Regions from separate parts of the Streptosporangium sp. NPDC049376 genome, predicted to be linked through region 2. Evidence: riboswitches for the same ligand, from Rfam matches in the RefSeq annotation. Region 2 holds a riboswitch; the other holds the start of a gene.
The links. A riboswitch is a leader RNA that binds a small molecule or an ion and turns the genes downstream of it on or off. The one in region 2 is predicted to bind S-adenosylmethionine.
Positions count from the first base shown of each region.

Region 1 (7,353 bases), on a different contig from region 2:
GAGGTCTACCGGCTGCTGCGGCCGATGGTGTTCCGGCGTGACCCCAAGCTCTCGGCCACCCTGGACACCGAGTTCGCCGACATGCGGGCCCTGCTCGCCAAGCACGCCAGGGGCGACGGGTTCGCCGCCTACAACGACCTGTCGAAGGAGCAGATCAAGGAGCTCTCCGACGGGCTCAACGCACTGGCCGAGCCGTTGTCCAATCTGGCCGCGGTGATCGCGGGCTGAGCCGAACCCGGTCTCAGCGTCCTTTCGGTGGCCTTTCAGGGGCCTTCAGGGGCCACCGTCCCCTCTGTCTCCCCCATCCCGTCCCCGCCGGTTCCCCCCGCGCCGCCCTGGCCTCCGGCGCCTCCTGAGCCCCCTGAGCCGCCGTCACCGCCCCCGCCCCGGCCCTCTCGTCCATCCTGGCCGTCCCGGCCGTTCTGGCCGCTGTGTGGCGCCTCGCCGGGCGGGGTGGTCGCGCGTCCGGTGCCGGGCGTCCCCGACATCCCGGGCGTCCCGGGTGCTTCCGGTACCGCCGGTGCCCCCGGTGTCCCTGGTGTTCCGGAAGGGGAGACGTCGGCGAGGGCGGACGACGGCTGGAGGAACGCCGGGGAGAGCACGCCTGCGGCGCCGGTGACCGCCAAAGACAACCTCCCGATCATGATTTTCCGCTTTATATCCATAAATGACCCCTTTTTAGTCTTCTGCCCGATAGATGTGTGTCGTACGCCGAATGGCCGATAGGACAGGCCGATGGGAAACGGTCCTCGGGGACGCGTGGACGGTCGGGTAGAGACATGCCAGAAGCATGCAGAAGGGGCGAAGGGCTGTTCTCCCGGCGAATACTGGCCCAGACTGGGCGAATGGAGGGGCGGACAGCGGTGGACGATGTCGCACTCGGACGCGAGGCGTGGTCCGTACTCGACGCCAATCGCGCGGGCGCCGTGACCGTGCCCGCGCCCGGCCTCTATCCGCACCAGTGGAACTGGGACTCGACCTTCGTCGCGATCGGCGTCTCCCGCTGCGACACCCGCCGGGCGGGCACGGAACTGCTCAGCCTCCTGGCCGGGCAGTGGCACACCGGGATGGTGCCCCACATCGTCTTCAACCGGGGTCTCGCCGACGCCTACTTCCCCGGCCCCTCCGTCTGGCGGTCCGGGGAGCATCCCGCCGCCCCCAACGGGGTGCCGACCTCCGGGCTGACCCAGCCGCCCCTGCACGCCCTGGCCACCTGGTGGATGTGGCGGCACGCGAGGAACCGCGAGGAGGCGCGCGGCCTGGTCCGCAGGCTGTACCCCATGCTTGTGGCCCAGCACGACTACCTCGCCACGGCCAGGGACCTGGGAGGGGGAGGACTGGCCGCGATCGTCCACCCCTGGGAGTCGGGGATGGACGACAGCCCGGTGTGGGACGCCCCGCTGGACGCCGTGACCCAGGCCTCCGGCGCCCACGGGGAGGAACCGTTCCCCGACCGCTACGTCTGGCTGGCCCAGCGTTACCGCGACTCCGGCTATGACCCGGCCTACCTGCGCGCGGAGCATCCCTTCGCGGTCGAGGACCCGCTGTTCAACGGGATCTGGCTGGCCTCCTGCCAGGCGCTCGCCGAGCTGGCCCCGCTGGCCGGGGCCGATCCCGCGCCGCACCGGGAGGCGGCCGAGCGGATCCGCGCCGGGCTGCTCGAACGGCTCTGGGGCGGTGAGGCCTTCCACGCCCTCGACCTGCGCTCGGGACGGCTCAGCCCGATGTGCACCGTGGGCGCCTTCGGGCCGATGCTCGACCCCGGCCTGCCCGCCGACCGGGTGGCCAAGCTGGTCGGGGTGCTCGAATCGGCCCGGTTCATGGGGGCCGCCGGATATCCCGTGCCCAGCTGTGAGATCCGCGCCACCCAGTTCGACCGGTCGCGCTACTGGCGAGGGCCGTCCTGGGTGAACACCAACTGGCTGCTGCGGCGGGCGGCGGCCGTGCACGGGCTGGACGGCCTGGCGCGGCTGCTCGGCGTCTGCACCCTGCGCCTAGTACGGCAGGCGGGCTTCAGGGAGTGCTTCGACCCCTTCGACGGCAGCGGCAGGGGCAGCAGGGACTTCTCCTGGTCCGCCGCGCTCACCCTCGATCTGCTCGCCGATAACGTGGAGGGATGAAGCTCTTCAATCGGACGCCCGCGGGGGTCCGCGCGGCCGTGGCGCCGACCGACCGGGTGCTCACCTACGCCGAGGGGCCCGAAGGCTACGTGGTCGCGACCGACAAGGCGCTCTATCTGGGCGAGACCAGGCTGTCGTGGTTCCGGATCGACCGGGGGGTGTGGGACGAGGAGGGGCTGACGGTCGTCACCACGGAGGGTCGGACGCTCCGGGCGCCGCTGCCCGAGCCGGGGCGGGTGCCGGAGGCCGTGCGGGAGCGGGTCATGGCCTCGATCGTGGTCAGTCAGTACGCCCCGCTGGACGCCAGAGGGGGAGTGCGGCTGGTGGCGAGGAGGACCGACGACGACCAGATGATCTGGGAGTTCGTCTTCGACGCCGGGATGGACCCGCAGGACCCCGGTCTGCGCGCTCTCGCCGAGCAGGCCCTGGAGGAGACGCGCCGCAGTTTCGGCGTCTGAGGGCGTCCCACGACCGGCTTTTCTCGGTACGGAACGCGAAAGGAGCCCGCGCGGGTCCGGTGGGCGCCGTGACCCGCGCGGGCGGCGGGATCAGTGGGGGGTGACGGCCTTCTCCTCCCGTGGCCATCCGGTGCCCGTTTCGTCGTGCTCTTCCGGCCCCCTGCCGTCGCGCGGCTGCAGGAACGGCAGTTTGTCCCTGGCCACGTCACTCACCTTCGTCCTGGCCACGTCGGTGGCCCTGGAAACCTGGGCGCCGACCAGCCCCGCGGCCTCCTGGACGGCGGGGTTGTCCGAGACCCGGCGCGCCATCCGCTTGAGCTGCTCATAGCGCTCCCGGCCTGCGCGGCTCCCAAGGATGTAGCCGACCGCGAGGCCTACACCGAACATCAGTCGGTAACGCATCTCCACCTCCACAAGCGTCCTGGGCGGGACCCTACCCGCGGATCGTGAGTTGTCTCGGCCCTACCCCGGAGCATCGATGCGACACACACTCCCGGAGTGCGCTAATCTATTCCTGCGCCGCAAGGAGCGGGGGAAAACCCCAGGTCCGAACAGCGCGAAGCACGATCCCGTGTAGCTCAATCGGCAGAGCAGCCGGCTGTTAACCGGCAGGTTATAGGTTCGAGTCCTATCGCGGGAGCCATCAGGAAGGCCCCGGGAGCACAGCTCCCGGGGCCTTCGCCGTTTCGTGTCCTATTTCGCGGACAAATCCCGGTGAATCACGGAAAATAGGGGGCGCATCGCCTCGTGTCCTTCCGCTCGCACTCGGTGACCGGGTCGTGGGCGCCGTACCGCAGTGGGATCACCGCCGGGCCGGAGACATCACGCGGGACATCACGCCGAGGGAACCGTGCCGCCCGGAACGGCATGCCGTACCCGTTAGACGTATACAGGTGGTTTTTCTGTGCCGACTTGGCCGAAACCCCGGCGCCAGACGCCGGCGAGGGAACAGGGAGCACGCGCGCAGGGCTATGCGGGGGCCCACCGGGACGACGGGAGGGCGCCGTGGCAGCCGCCTTCCCAACCGGTGGCCCCGCCGGTGGACGTGACGGCCGCCGAGGAGTTCCTGACGCTGTTCCACGAGGAGAACCCGGACGCGGGCCCTGTGAAGCCCAGGCTGCGCGAGGTGCGCGCCGAGATCGCCGCGACGGGGACCTACACCCACACGCCGAAGGAACTCGTCTTCGGCGCCCGGGTGGCCTGGCGCAACAGCGACAGGTGTATCGGGCGGTTGTACTGGAAGTCACTGCGGGTACGCGACCGGCGCCGGGTGAACACGGTCGAGGGGGTCGCCGTCGAGTGCGTCGACCATCTCCGTGAGGCCGTCTCCGACGGCCGGATCCGGCCGATGATCACGATCTTCGCCCAGGACCGGCCGGGGGCGCCGGGGCCGAGGATCTGGAACGAGCAGCTCATCCGTTACGCGGGGTACGCGATGGACGACGGTTCGGTCGTCGGCGATCCGCGCAACGCCGGGTTCACCACGATGGCCCGTAAACTCGGCTGGCCGGGCGGCCGGGGCACGCCCTTCGACGTGCTTCCCCTGGCGGTCTCGATGGGCGACGGGCCGCCTGTGCTGTCCACGATCCCCGGGGACGCGGTGCTAGAGGTGCCGCTGTCCCACCCGGCCTATCCGTGGTTCGAGCGGCTGGGGCTGCGCTGGCACGCCGTACCGGCGATCTCGAACATGTGCCTGGAGATCGGCGGGGTCTGCTACCGGGCCGCGCCGTTCAACGGCTGGTACATGGGGACCGAGATCGGGGCGCGCAATCTCGCGGACCCCGACCGCTACAACCTGGTGCCCCTGGTCGCCGCGCGGCTCGGCCTGGACACCCGTAACGAGCGTTCGCTGTGGCGCGACCACGCGCTGGTCGAGCTGAACGTGGCGGTCCTGTACTCCTTCGACAGGGCGGGGGTCACCATAACCGACCACCACGCCGAGTCCAGGCGCTTCCTGACGCACGTGGCGCGGGAGGAGAGCGCGGGCAGGATCTGCCCGGCCGACTGGAGCTGGATCGTCCCGCCCATCTCGGGGGCCGCGACCCCGGTCTTCCACCGGTACTACGACCAGGAGCGGCTCTCGCCGAACTTCGTCACCCACCCCGACTCCAGGGAGCGGTCGGCGGGCCGGTGGAGCCCGGGGCGGTGACGTCCTTCTCAGCGGTTCCCGGAGACCAGGGAGAGCCAGTGCGGAGGTGAGGCGAAGGGGGCCGTCCTGGCGGTGACGGCCTCCATCAGCGCGGCGGCCGAGGCGCGGGCGCCCTCCACGATCTCCCTGGGGTAGGCGTAGCGGACCTGGTGCTCCTCGAACTCGTCCTCGTCGTCCAGGAGCACCCGGCCGTCCTTGCGCATGCGGATCACGTCGAGGTCGAGGTCGACCATGGTCACCTCGTCGCCGTCCCAGCGCGGCACGGTCGAGACGTCACAGTAGATCTCGGCCTTGTACGGCGCCGCGTTGAAGGTGGCCGTCCACCAGGCGTCACGGGGGAAGAGGATCACGAACGGCTCGTCCCAGACGACGGGCGGCTCCTGCCCCCGCCTGCCGCTGCTGCCGGGCGGGCAGCCGACCCACACGCCGTGTTCGTCCTCGCCGAGGAGCAGGGCCGGGTGGTTCCAGTGCAGCGAGCCGTCGTACTTGCGGTAGACCACGCGGACGATCTCATGAGACATCCCCCGACTTTAAGGGTTGACAGAGATCTATGTATTTCCTACCGTCTAACTAGGTTAAGAGTGTCAGTGCAAAGCCCCGGCTCGCTGACCGGCAACCCTCGCACCGCGGCGGGGTGCCCCCGGGGAGGACCGGGTGGCACGGTCGGCGTGCCGCAAGCGCGGACCCGCACGGGTCACCGAGGCATGCCCTGGGAGTGTCACATGTCCGAGATCACACTCAACTACGCCAGCCCAGTGGACCTGGACACCCACGGCCGCTACCGGCCCGGTGGCAGGCCCGGCCCCCGCTACCCCTTCCAGGGACGGATCACCGACGACGGCACCGGGGAGTTCCCCGCCGAGGCCGGGCGCTACCACCTCTACGTTGCGGCGGTCTGCCCCTACGCGCAGCGTACGGCGATCGTGCGTTCCCTCAAAGGGCTGCAGGACGTCGTCTCGCTGTCCTACGTGGACGACGAGCGGGACGGCAGGGGGTGGGCGTTCCGCGAGCGGCGCGGCGCCGACCCGGTCAACGGCTTCGCGACCCTCAGGCAGGCCTACGAGGCGACCGAACCCGGATTCGACGGACACGTCTCCGTGCCGGTGCTGTGGGACCGGCACGGGGGGCGCATCGTCAGCAACAACTTCCCGGACATCACCATCGACCTGGGCACACGCTTCGGCGGCGACCCCGAGGCCGACCTCTACCCCGAGGAACTGCGGACCGAGATCGACGCGCTCAACGCGCGCATCTACGAGTACGCCAACACCGCCGCGGGCCGGGTCTCCGCCGCCACGACCGAACCGGAGTACCACCGGGCGAGGAAGGCCGTGATCGGCTTCCTCGACGAACTCGACGCCAGGCTCGCCGGCCGCAGGTTCCTGTTCGGCTCCGCCGTCACCGAGTCCGACGTACGGCTCTGGCCCACCCTGGTCAGGTTCGACGTGAGCGACAACCCGTCGGCCAGGATCAGCGAGCGCCCGCTGACCGCCTTCCCCAACCTGTGGGACTACGCCAGGGACCTCTACCAGCACCCCGCCTTCCGCGAGAACACCGACCTCACCGTGCTCGCCTCCCCCACGGGGGAGACCGACCCGTGGCGGGTGCCGGTCGAGCCCGCCACCCCCGACTGGGACCTGCCCCATCGAAGAGCAGCGCTGTGACGGACCGTACGAGAGGGGAGTGGTCGGCGTGAGCGCCTCCATCGCGATCGTCGGCGCCGGGCCGACCGGCACCTGCCTGGTCGAGCGGATCTGCGCCAACGCCGCCGAACTGCTCAGCTGGCCGTCGCTCGACGTCCACGTGATCGACCCCTACCCGCCGGGCGGCGGCAGGGTCTGGCGCGAGCGGCAACCCGACCTGCTCTGGATGAACTCCGCCGCCGCCGACGTGACGCTCTTCACCGACGAGTCCGTCCGGTGCGTCGGCCCGATCCGCCCCGGCCCCTCGCTGGCCGAGTGGCTCGGCTGCGACCCCGGACGCTTCGTCCCCCGGCCCGTGCAGAACGCCTACCTCACCCACGCCTTCCGGCGAGCCGTGGACACCGCCCCCCGCGGTGTCCGGGTGCACGTGCACCGGACCCGGGCACTCGACCTGACCGACGTCCCGGGAGGCCAGGCCGTACTGCTTGAGGACGGGACGACCCTTGAGGTGGGCGCCGTGATCCTCGCGCAGGGACACGGCGACGTCACCCCGGCGGCGGAGGAACGCGGGCTGACGGCCCTGGCAAGGGAGAGCGGCCTGCGCTACCTGCCGACCGGCTACACCGCGGACCTCGACCTCGGCCTGGACCGGCTGCCCGCCGGTGAACCGGTGATCGTGCGCGGCCTGGGACTGGCCTTCGTCGACCTGATGGTGCTGCTCACCTCAGGAAGGGGCGGCCGGTTCGTCAGGGAACACGACGGGGAGCTCGTCTACCTGCCCAGCGGGCGGGAACCGCTGCTGCACGTGGGGTCTCGGCGCGGTGTGCCATACCACGCCAAGACCGCCTACCGCTTCCAGGGGCTCCGGCCGCCCGCGCCGCGCTTCCTGACGGCGGGGGCGCTGGGGGAGGGGCCGTGGAACTTCCGGCGGGACGTGTGGCCCCTGGCCGCCAAGGAACTCGCCTTCGCCTACTACCACGAAC
Region 1 covers NZ_JBITMT010000001.1:326,031-333,383, forward strand. The annotation lists gene efeO (iron uptake system protein EfeO) at 1-228, shown strand, start outside; gene ACIBVQ_RS01405 (MGH1-like glycoside hydrolase domain-containing protein) at 846-2,120, shown strand; gene ACIBVQ_RS01410 (hypothetical protein) at 2,117-2,578, shown strand; gene ACIBVQ_RS01415 (YtxH domain-containing protein) at 2,669-2,980, opposite strand; tRNA gene ACIBVQ_RS01420 (tRNA-Asn) at 3,146-3,221, shown strand; gene ACIBVQ_RS01425 (nitric oxide synthase oxygenase) at 3,618-4,727, shown strand; gene ACIBVQ_RS01430 (DUF402 domain-containing protein) at 4,736-5,248, opposite strand; SAM riboswitch class IV at 5,301-5,413, shown strand; gene ACIBVQ_RS01435 (glutathione S-transferase C-terminal domain-containing protein) at 5,450-6,391, shown strand; gene ACIBVQ_RS01440 (FAD/NAD(P)-binding protein) at 6,420-7,353, shown strand, end outside.
Region 1: it holds a riboswitch for S-adenosylmethionine, as region 2 does, so the genes downstream of both, ACIBVQ_RS01435 (glutathione S-transferase C-terminal domain-containing protein) here and thrC (threonine synthase) in region 2, are expected to answer to the same signal.

Region 2 (7,353 bases):
CCTCGCTGACCGTCCTGCACACCGGCGACCTGCCCGCCCAGCTCCGCTGACCGGTTCCCCCTGCGTGCCGTGAAAGTCCGTCCGGCCGAAAAGGCCACCCCTCCCGAAGGCCCTGGCGGCCGGAAACGTCCGGTCTCCGAACGCGGCGGCCGTGAAACGCACGCCCGGCCCGGGTAAAACACCTGGCCGACCGGAAAGGCCCGCCTTACGGGCCGGTGAGAAATCGGGTGGAAAACAAAAAGGGGCGACCCCGACACCTCGGGGTCGCCTCTTTTGGGAAAGCTCCGGACTAGAAGTCCATGTCGCCGCCGCCGGGAACGGCGGGAGCGGCACCGGCCTTCTCGGGCTTCTCGGCGATGACGGCCTCGGTCGTCAGGAACAGCGCCGCGATCGAGGCGGCGTTCTGCAGCGCCGAACGGGTCACCTTCGCCGGGTCGATGATGCCCGACTCGAACAGGTTGACGTACTCGCCCGTGGCGGCGTTCAGGCCCTCGCCGGGGGTCAGGTTGCGCACCTTCTCCACCACGACGCCGCCCTCAAGACCGGCGTTGACCGCGATCTGCTTCAGCGGCTCCTCAAGAGCCTTGCGCACGATCGCCGCACCGGTGGCCTCGTCCCCGGCCAGTTCGAGCTTGTCGAACGCCTTGGCGCCGGCCTGCAGCAGCGCCACGCCACCGCCGGGCACGATGCCCTCCTCGACGGCCGCCTTGGCGTTACGCACGGCGTCCTCGATGCGGTGCTTGCGCTCCTTGAGCTCGACCTCGGTCGCCGCACCGGCCTTGATGACCGCCACGCCACCGGCCAGCTTGGCCAGGCGCTCCTGCAGCTTCTCGCGGTCGTAGTCGGAGTCGGTGTTGTCGATCTCGGCACGGATCTGGTTGACCCGGCCCGCGATCTGCTCGGCGTCACCGGCACCGTCGACGATCGTCGTCTCGTCCTTGGTGACGATGACCTGACGAGCGCGGCCGAGCTGGTCGAGCGTGGTGGACTCCAGCTTCAGACCGAGGTCCTCGCTGATGACCTGGGCACCGGTCAGGATGCCGATGTCGCCCAGCATGGCCTTGCGGCGGTCGCCGAAGCCCGGAGCCTTGACGGCGACCGAGCGGAACAGGCCGCGGATCTTGTTGACGACCAGGGTCGCCAGCGCCTCGCCCTCGATGTCCTCGGCGATGATCAGCAGCGGCTTGCCGGCCTGCACGACCTTGTCGAGGACCGGGAGCAGGTCCTTGTTCGCGGAGATCTTGGAGTTGACGACGAGGACGTAGGGGTCGTCGAGGACGGCCTCCATGCGCTCCGGGTCGGTCACGAAGTAGGGCGAGATGTAACCCTTGTCGAAGCGCATGCCCTCGGTGAGCTCAAGCTCAAGGCCGAAGGTGTTGCTCTCCTCGACGGTGATGACGCCTTCCTTGCCGACCTTGTCCATCGCCTCGGCGATCATCTCGCCGATCTGCGGGTCACCCGCGGAGATGGAGGCCGTGGAGGCGATCTGCGCCTTCGTCTCCACGTCCTTGGCCAGCTTGGAGAGCTCCTCGGAGACACGCTCGACGGCGGCCTCGATGCCCTTCTTCAGGGACATGGGGTTGGCGCCCGCGGCTACGTTGCGCAGGCCCTCGCGGACCAGCGCCTGAGCAAGCACGGTGGCCGTGGTGGTGCCGTCACCCGCGACATCGTCGGTCTTCTTGGCGACTTCCTTTACGAGCTCGGCCCCGATCTTCTCCCACGGGTCCTCAAGCTCGATCTCCTTGGCGATGGAGACACCGTCGTTGGTGATCGTGGGGGCGCCCCACTTCTTCTCCAGCACGACGTTGCGGCCCTTGGGGCCGAGGGTCACCTTGACAGCGTCCGCGAGCTGGTTCATGCCACGCTCGAGACCGCGCCTGGCGTCCTCGTCAAACGAGATCATCTTGGCTGCCATACGGCTAGACCTCCCAAACACAGGGTGGCTTGCACCAGACCGAGGCGACGCCCGCGACGGCATACGGGCCCGCGACTCCGTTCGGCGGGCCCCATCGTCTCGATCCAGGTTTGGCACTCTCCAATGAGGAGTGCTAACCACTGTTTAGCACTCTCCCCCGACGAGTGCAAGCCAAGGACCTTTGACCTGAGTGTCAGCTTAGGCGAAGGCCCGGCCCGCCGATGGGAGCGACGAGCCGGGCCGACATGCCGAGGGCGATCCGCGCGAACTGCGCTGCCGCGGGATGCGCCAGCGGGTTCCCGACGAGCTGACGGAGGACGAGATCAGACCGTCCGGACCGATTCCGCCTGAGGTCCCTTCTGTCCCTGCGTGATCTCGAACTCGACCCTCTGGCCCTGTTCGAGCGCACGGTAGCCATCCATCATGATCGCGGAGTAATGGACGAAAACATCCTTACCACCGTCTACCGCGATGAAGCCGTAGCCCTTGTCCGCGTTGAACCATTTGACGGTGCCTTGCGCCACTTCCGACTCCTCTTACTGGGCTTGAGGACGTCGCCCATTCCTCTCGCGAGGTCCTCAATCTCCGAGGCGGAGACATCGCCTACGTCGATCGCCCTCGACCATACCTGTGAGAGCCCGTGGGGCAACAGAGTCAACCAGCAAACTACCGCTTTACGGACGCATTCAACACGCCAACATAGTTTTGCTATCACTACTAGTTAGTTAAATATTACATTATGTCTTCGCACAAAAATGTGAGCTTGCATCACAAAAGACGACACCCGCACGCGGCCAGGCCGGTGCGGGTGTCGTGAGGGTGTTCCGGGGGCGCCGTTCCATGACAGTGGACGACATCGGGATCCGGGAGGCCGTCCAGGGCCCGCCCAGGGCCCCGCGCGGCCTCCGCCGGGATCAGCCTCCGGCGACCGCCGGAATGATGGAGACCTGAACGCCGGACGGCGTCACCGTGTCGAGGTTGTCGGCGAAACGGACATCCTCATCACCGACATAGACGTTCACAAAACGGCGAATCTTGCCCGATTCATCGAGAATACGGGCACCGATCCCGGGGAAGTCGGCGTCGAGCTTCTGCAGAACCTCACGCAGGGTCCCGCCCTCGCCGTTCACCTCGGCCGCGCCGCCGGTGTACGTACGGAGAATCGTCGGAATCCGTACAGAAACGCTCATAATTCAGTACCTTTCAGAGCTCTAGGCGACGACAGCGCGGAACGCGTCGAGTGAGGGCCGGATGACAGCGGTGGGACGTGCCTGGTCAGCGACCGCGTCAAGGGTCTTCAGGCCGTCACCTGTGTTGAGGACCACGGTCTCCGCGTCGGGGTCGAGCCGACCCGACTCGACCAGCTTGCGCAGCACCCCGACGGTGACACCGCCCGCCGTCTCGGCGAAGATGCCCTCCGTCCTGGCGAGCAGGCGGATGGCGTCCACGATCTCGGGGTCGGTGACGTCCTCGACCCCACCGCCGGTGCGCCTGGCGATGTCGAGCACGTAGGGCCCGTCAGCCGGGTTGCCGATGGCCAGCGACTTGGCGATCGTGTCGGGCTTGACAGGGCGGATCACGTCGTGGCCCGCCTTGTAGGCCGCGGAGACCGGGGAGCACCCCTCGGCCTGGGCGCCGAAGATCTTGTACGGCGTGTCCTCGACGAGACCGAGGGCGATCAGCTCCTTGAACGCCTTGTCGATCTTCGTGAGCTGGGAGCCGGAGGCGACCGGGATGACGATCTGGTCGGGGATCCGCCAGCCGAGCTGCTCGGCGATCTCGTAGGCCAGGGTCTTGGAGCCCTCGGCGTAGTAGGGCCTGAGGTTGACGTTGACGAAGCCCCACTTGTCGCCGAGCTCGTCACCGATGAGCTCGGAGCAGAAGCGGTTGACGTCGTCGTAGGTGCCGTCGATGCCGATCAGCTTGCCGCCGTACACGGAGGCCATGACGATCTTGCCCTGTTCGAGGTCGGCGGGGATGAACACGCAGGCGTCGAGCCCGGTCCTGGCGGCGGCGGAGGTCACCGCGCCCGCCAGGTTGCCGGTCGAGGAGCAGGACAGGGTGTGGAAGCCGAAGTTCCTGGCCGCCTCGACGGCGATGGCGACCACGCGGTCCTTGAAGGAGTGCGTGGGGTTGCCCGAGTCGTCCTTCACGTGCAGCGAGCGCAGGCCCAGCTCACGCGCCAGGTTGTCGGCCTTGACGAGCCTGGTCCAGCCGGGCTCGGTGTTGGGCTTGGAGGCGACGTCCGCCGGGACGGGCAGGAGGGAGCGGTAGCGCCAGATGTTGGCCGGCCCCTGCGAGATCTGTTCCCGGGTGACGTTCCCGAAGTCGTAGGCGATCTCAAGGGGCCCGAAACACTCGATACAGGCGAAGCTGGGACCGAGGTCGTAGCGGGCACCACACTCACGACAGGAGAGAGCGACGGCGGGACCGAAGTCAAGAGCAGTGGTGGTTGCGGTGTTCGCGAGCGCCATGAAGCGAGGCCTTTCCCTCATCTTCGTCTGCGACCACCCTGGTCACAGACCGGAATTGGCACCTGTCCCGGTCGACCCCTCGCCAGATCGCGAGTCTTGAACCGGGAGGGTTGCCGGGGCTTCGCAGGGCCGGTCCCTCCACCCCTCTGGATGAGCAATGTTCAGTTGTGGACCTGACATGCAGGTCTCAAGCACTCTACCTCGCCTTGTGCCCCTCCTGACCAGTTGTCTCACCAAACGAGATGAAGTGTGTCATTAACCGGACAAACCTCAGAAGCCGTAGGCGTCGCCGAGCGCTCCCTGGACGTACTTGCGGGCCTGGTGGATGCGCGACTTGGCGGTGCCGAGGGGGATGCCGAGCTGCTCGGCGACCTCGTTGTAGTCGAGCTGGCAGATGTCGCGCAGCACCAGCGCCTGGGCCAGGTCGGGCTTGTCCGCCTCAAGGGCCTCCATCGCGTCGAGCAGGTCGAGGCGGGAGCCCGCGATCACACTCACCCTGGCGACGTCGGGCTTGTTGTGCAGCGGCAACTCCTCCGAGCTCTGCTCGGCGGAACGCCGCTTGAGCGAGCGGTAGGTGGTGCGCGCGCAGTTGGCGGTCACGATGTGCAGCCACGTGCTGAACCGCGCCCGCCCCTCGAACCTGGCGATGTTGCGGGCCACGGCGAGCAGGGTGTCCTGACAGGCCTCCTCGGCGTCCTGCCGGTAGGGGAGGATCCGCCCGCAGTGCCGCAGCACCTCGGGCTCGATCCGCTTCAGCAGTTCGCCCAGTGCCCGGTGGTCGCCTCCGGCGGCCGCACGGGCAAGTTCCTCGGTCGTCTCGTCCAGCGCCATCACGGGTTCCCATCAACGGTCACGGTCGCTCGACATCCTATGGTCGCCGGTTATCGTTTGGTTAACCTTCGGGACAAGCCACGTCCTCCCGGGCGAGGAGGTCAGATGAGTGGGATTTTGGTGGCCTCGAACCGCGGCCCGGTCTCCTTCACCATGTCTGAGGGCGGCGCGCTGAGCATGCGCAGGGGCGGCGGCGGCCTGGTCTCCGGCCTGTCCGAGGTGTCCAAGGAGCTCGACGTCCTGTGGGTCTGCGCCGCCCTGTCCGACGGCGACCGCGGTGCCGTACGGCTCGCTCCCGGGGGGCGGCTCGACCAGGCGGGATACGAGACCGGGGCGCTGCGGATGCTCGACATCCCCCCGGCGACCTTCCAGCGGGCCTACAACGCGGTCGCCAACTCGACCCTGTGGTTCGTCCACCACCTGCTCTACGACACCCCGAACAGGCCGCACTTCGACGCCAGGTTCGGCAGGGAGTGGGAGTCCTACCAGGCCTACAACGAGGCGTTCGCGATGGCGCTGGCCGAGGAGGCCTCGCACGGCGCCAAGGTCATGGTGCAGGACTACCACCTGGCCCTGGTCCCGGCGATGCTCAGGAGCGAACGGCCCGACCTGCGCGTCTCCCACTTCTCCCACACGCCCTGGGCCCCTCCCGAGTACTTCGGCCTGCTGCCCGACGAGGTCGCCGCCGAGTTGCTTGAGGGCATCCTGGGCGCCGACCAGGCGGGTTTCCTGACCGACCGCTGGGCCGGGGCCTTCATGGACTGCTGCGAGAGCGTCCTGGACGCGCGGGTCGAGCGCGCGGGCCGTACGGTGACCCACGCGGGCCGGACCACCCGGATCGGCGTGCACGGCCTGGGCGTGGACGGCCGGGCGCTGTGGGAACGCGCCCGCGAGCCCGACGTCGAGTCCCACATGGCCGCCCTGCGCGAGCTGGTCGGCGACCGCAGGCTGATCGTGCGCATCGACAGGACCGAGCTGTCGAAGAACATCGTCAGGGGCCTGATCGCCTACCGGGAGTTCCTCGCGGCACACCCCGAGTGGCACGGCAGGGTCGTGCACCTGGCCTTCGCCTACCCCTCCCGCCACGACCTGCCCGAATACCGTGAGTACACCGCGGCGGTGCAGCGTTGCGCCTCGGAGATCGAGGACGAGTACGCCACCGAGGACTGGGATCCGCTGATCCTCAACGTCCAGGACGACTATCCCCGGTCGCTGGCCGCCTACCGGCTGGCCGACGTGATGCTGGTCAACCCGATCCGCGACGGGATGAACCTGGTGGCCAAGGAGGGGCCGGTGCTGTCCCCGAACAGCGCGCTGGTCCTGTCGCGCGAGGCGGGGGCCGCGGCCGAGCTGGGCGCGGACGCGCTGCTGGTGAACCCCTACGACGTCTCGGCCACGGCGCGGGCCATCCACGAGGGCCTCGTCATGCCCGAGCATGAGCGCGCCGTCCGGGGGGACAGGCTGGCCCGTCTGGCGACCGCCCTTCCCCCGCAGCGCTGGTTCGCTGACCAGCTCGCCGCACTCGGCTGAGATTTTGCCCTGATATGAGATAGTTCAGGGGACTTCGCGCTTCATTGACGTTCGGGGGAACCCGTGACCGCCAGGCTCACCCGTGACCGTCCGACCTGGCTCGTCTACCTGCAGCTCGGTGTCTTCGCCACCTACCTGTACGGCCTCAGCGCCGCCCTGCCCATGCTCCGCGCCGAACTGGGCCTCTCGCAGACGGTCGCCGGGCTGCACGGCACCATGATGGCCGTCGGCGGCGTCCTGACCGGCCTCGCGCTGCCCCGGCTGACCCGCCGCCTCGGCACGCGCGTCACCGTCTGGACGGGCCTGACCGGGATGAACGTGGGGGTGCTGCTGGTCGTCCTCGGCCACACACCGCAGGTCACGCTCCTCGCGTACTGCCTGGCGGGCGGGATGGGCTCGATCAGTCTCTACACGAGCATGTCCGTCCTCGGCCGGCACCACGGTCCCGCGGGGCCGTCGGCGATCAGTGAGGCCAACGCGGTCGGCGGGACCATCGGCCTGTTCGCCCCGTTCGTCGTCAGTCTCGCGGCGCAGAGCGCGCTCGGCTGGCGGACGGCGCTGCTGCTCACCCCGCTGCTGACCGTGCTGCTCGCGCTCGCCATG
Region 2 covers NZ_JBITMT010000004.1:23,273-30,625, reverse strand. The annotation lists gene ACIBVQ_RS13115 (HelD family protein) at 1-50, shown strand, start outside; gene groL (chaperonin GroEL) at 290-1,915, opposite strand; gene ACIBVQ_RS13105 (cold-shock protein) at 2,239-2,439, opposite strand; gene ACIBVQ_RS13100 (MoaD/ThiS family protein) at 2,830-3,105, opposite strand; gene thrC (threonine synthase) at 3,127-4,389, opposite strand; SAM riboswitch class I at 4,404-4,546, opposite strand; gene ACIBVQ_RS13090 (RNA polymerase sigma factor) at 4,660-5,220, opposite strand; gene ACIBVQ_RS13085 (trehalose-6-phosphate synthase) at 5,326-6,750, shown strand; gene ACIBVQ_RS13080 (MFS transporter) at 6,814-7,353, shown strand, end outside.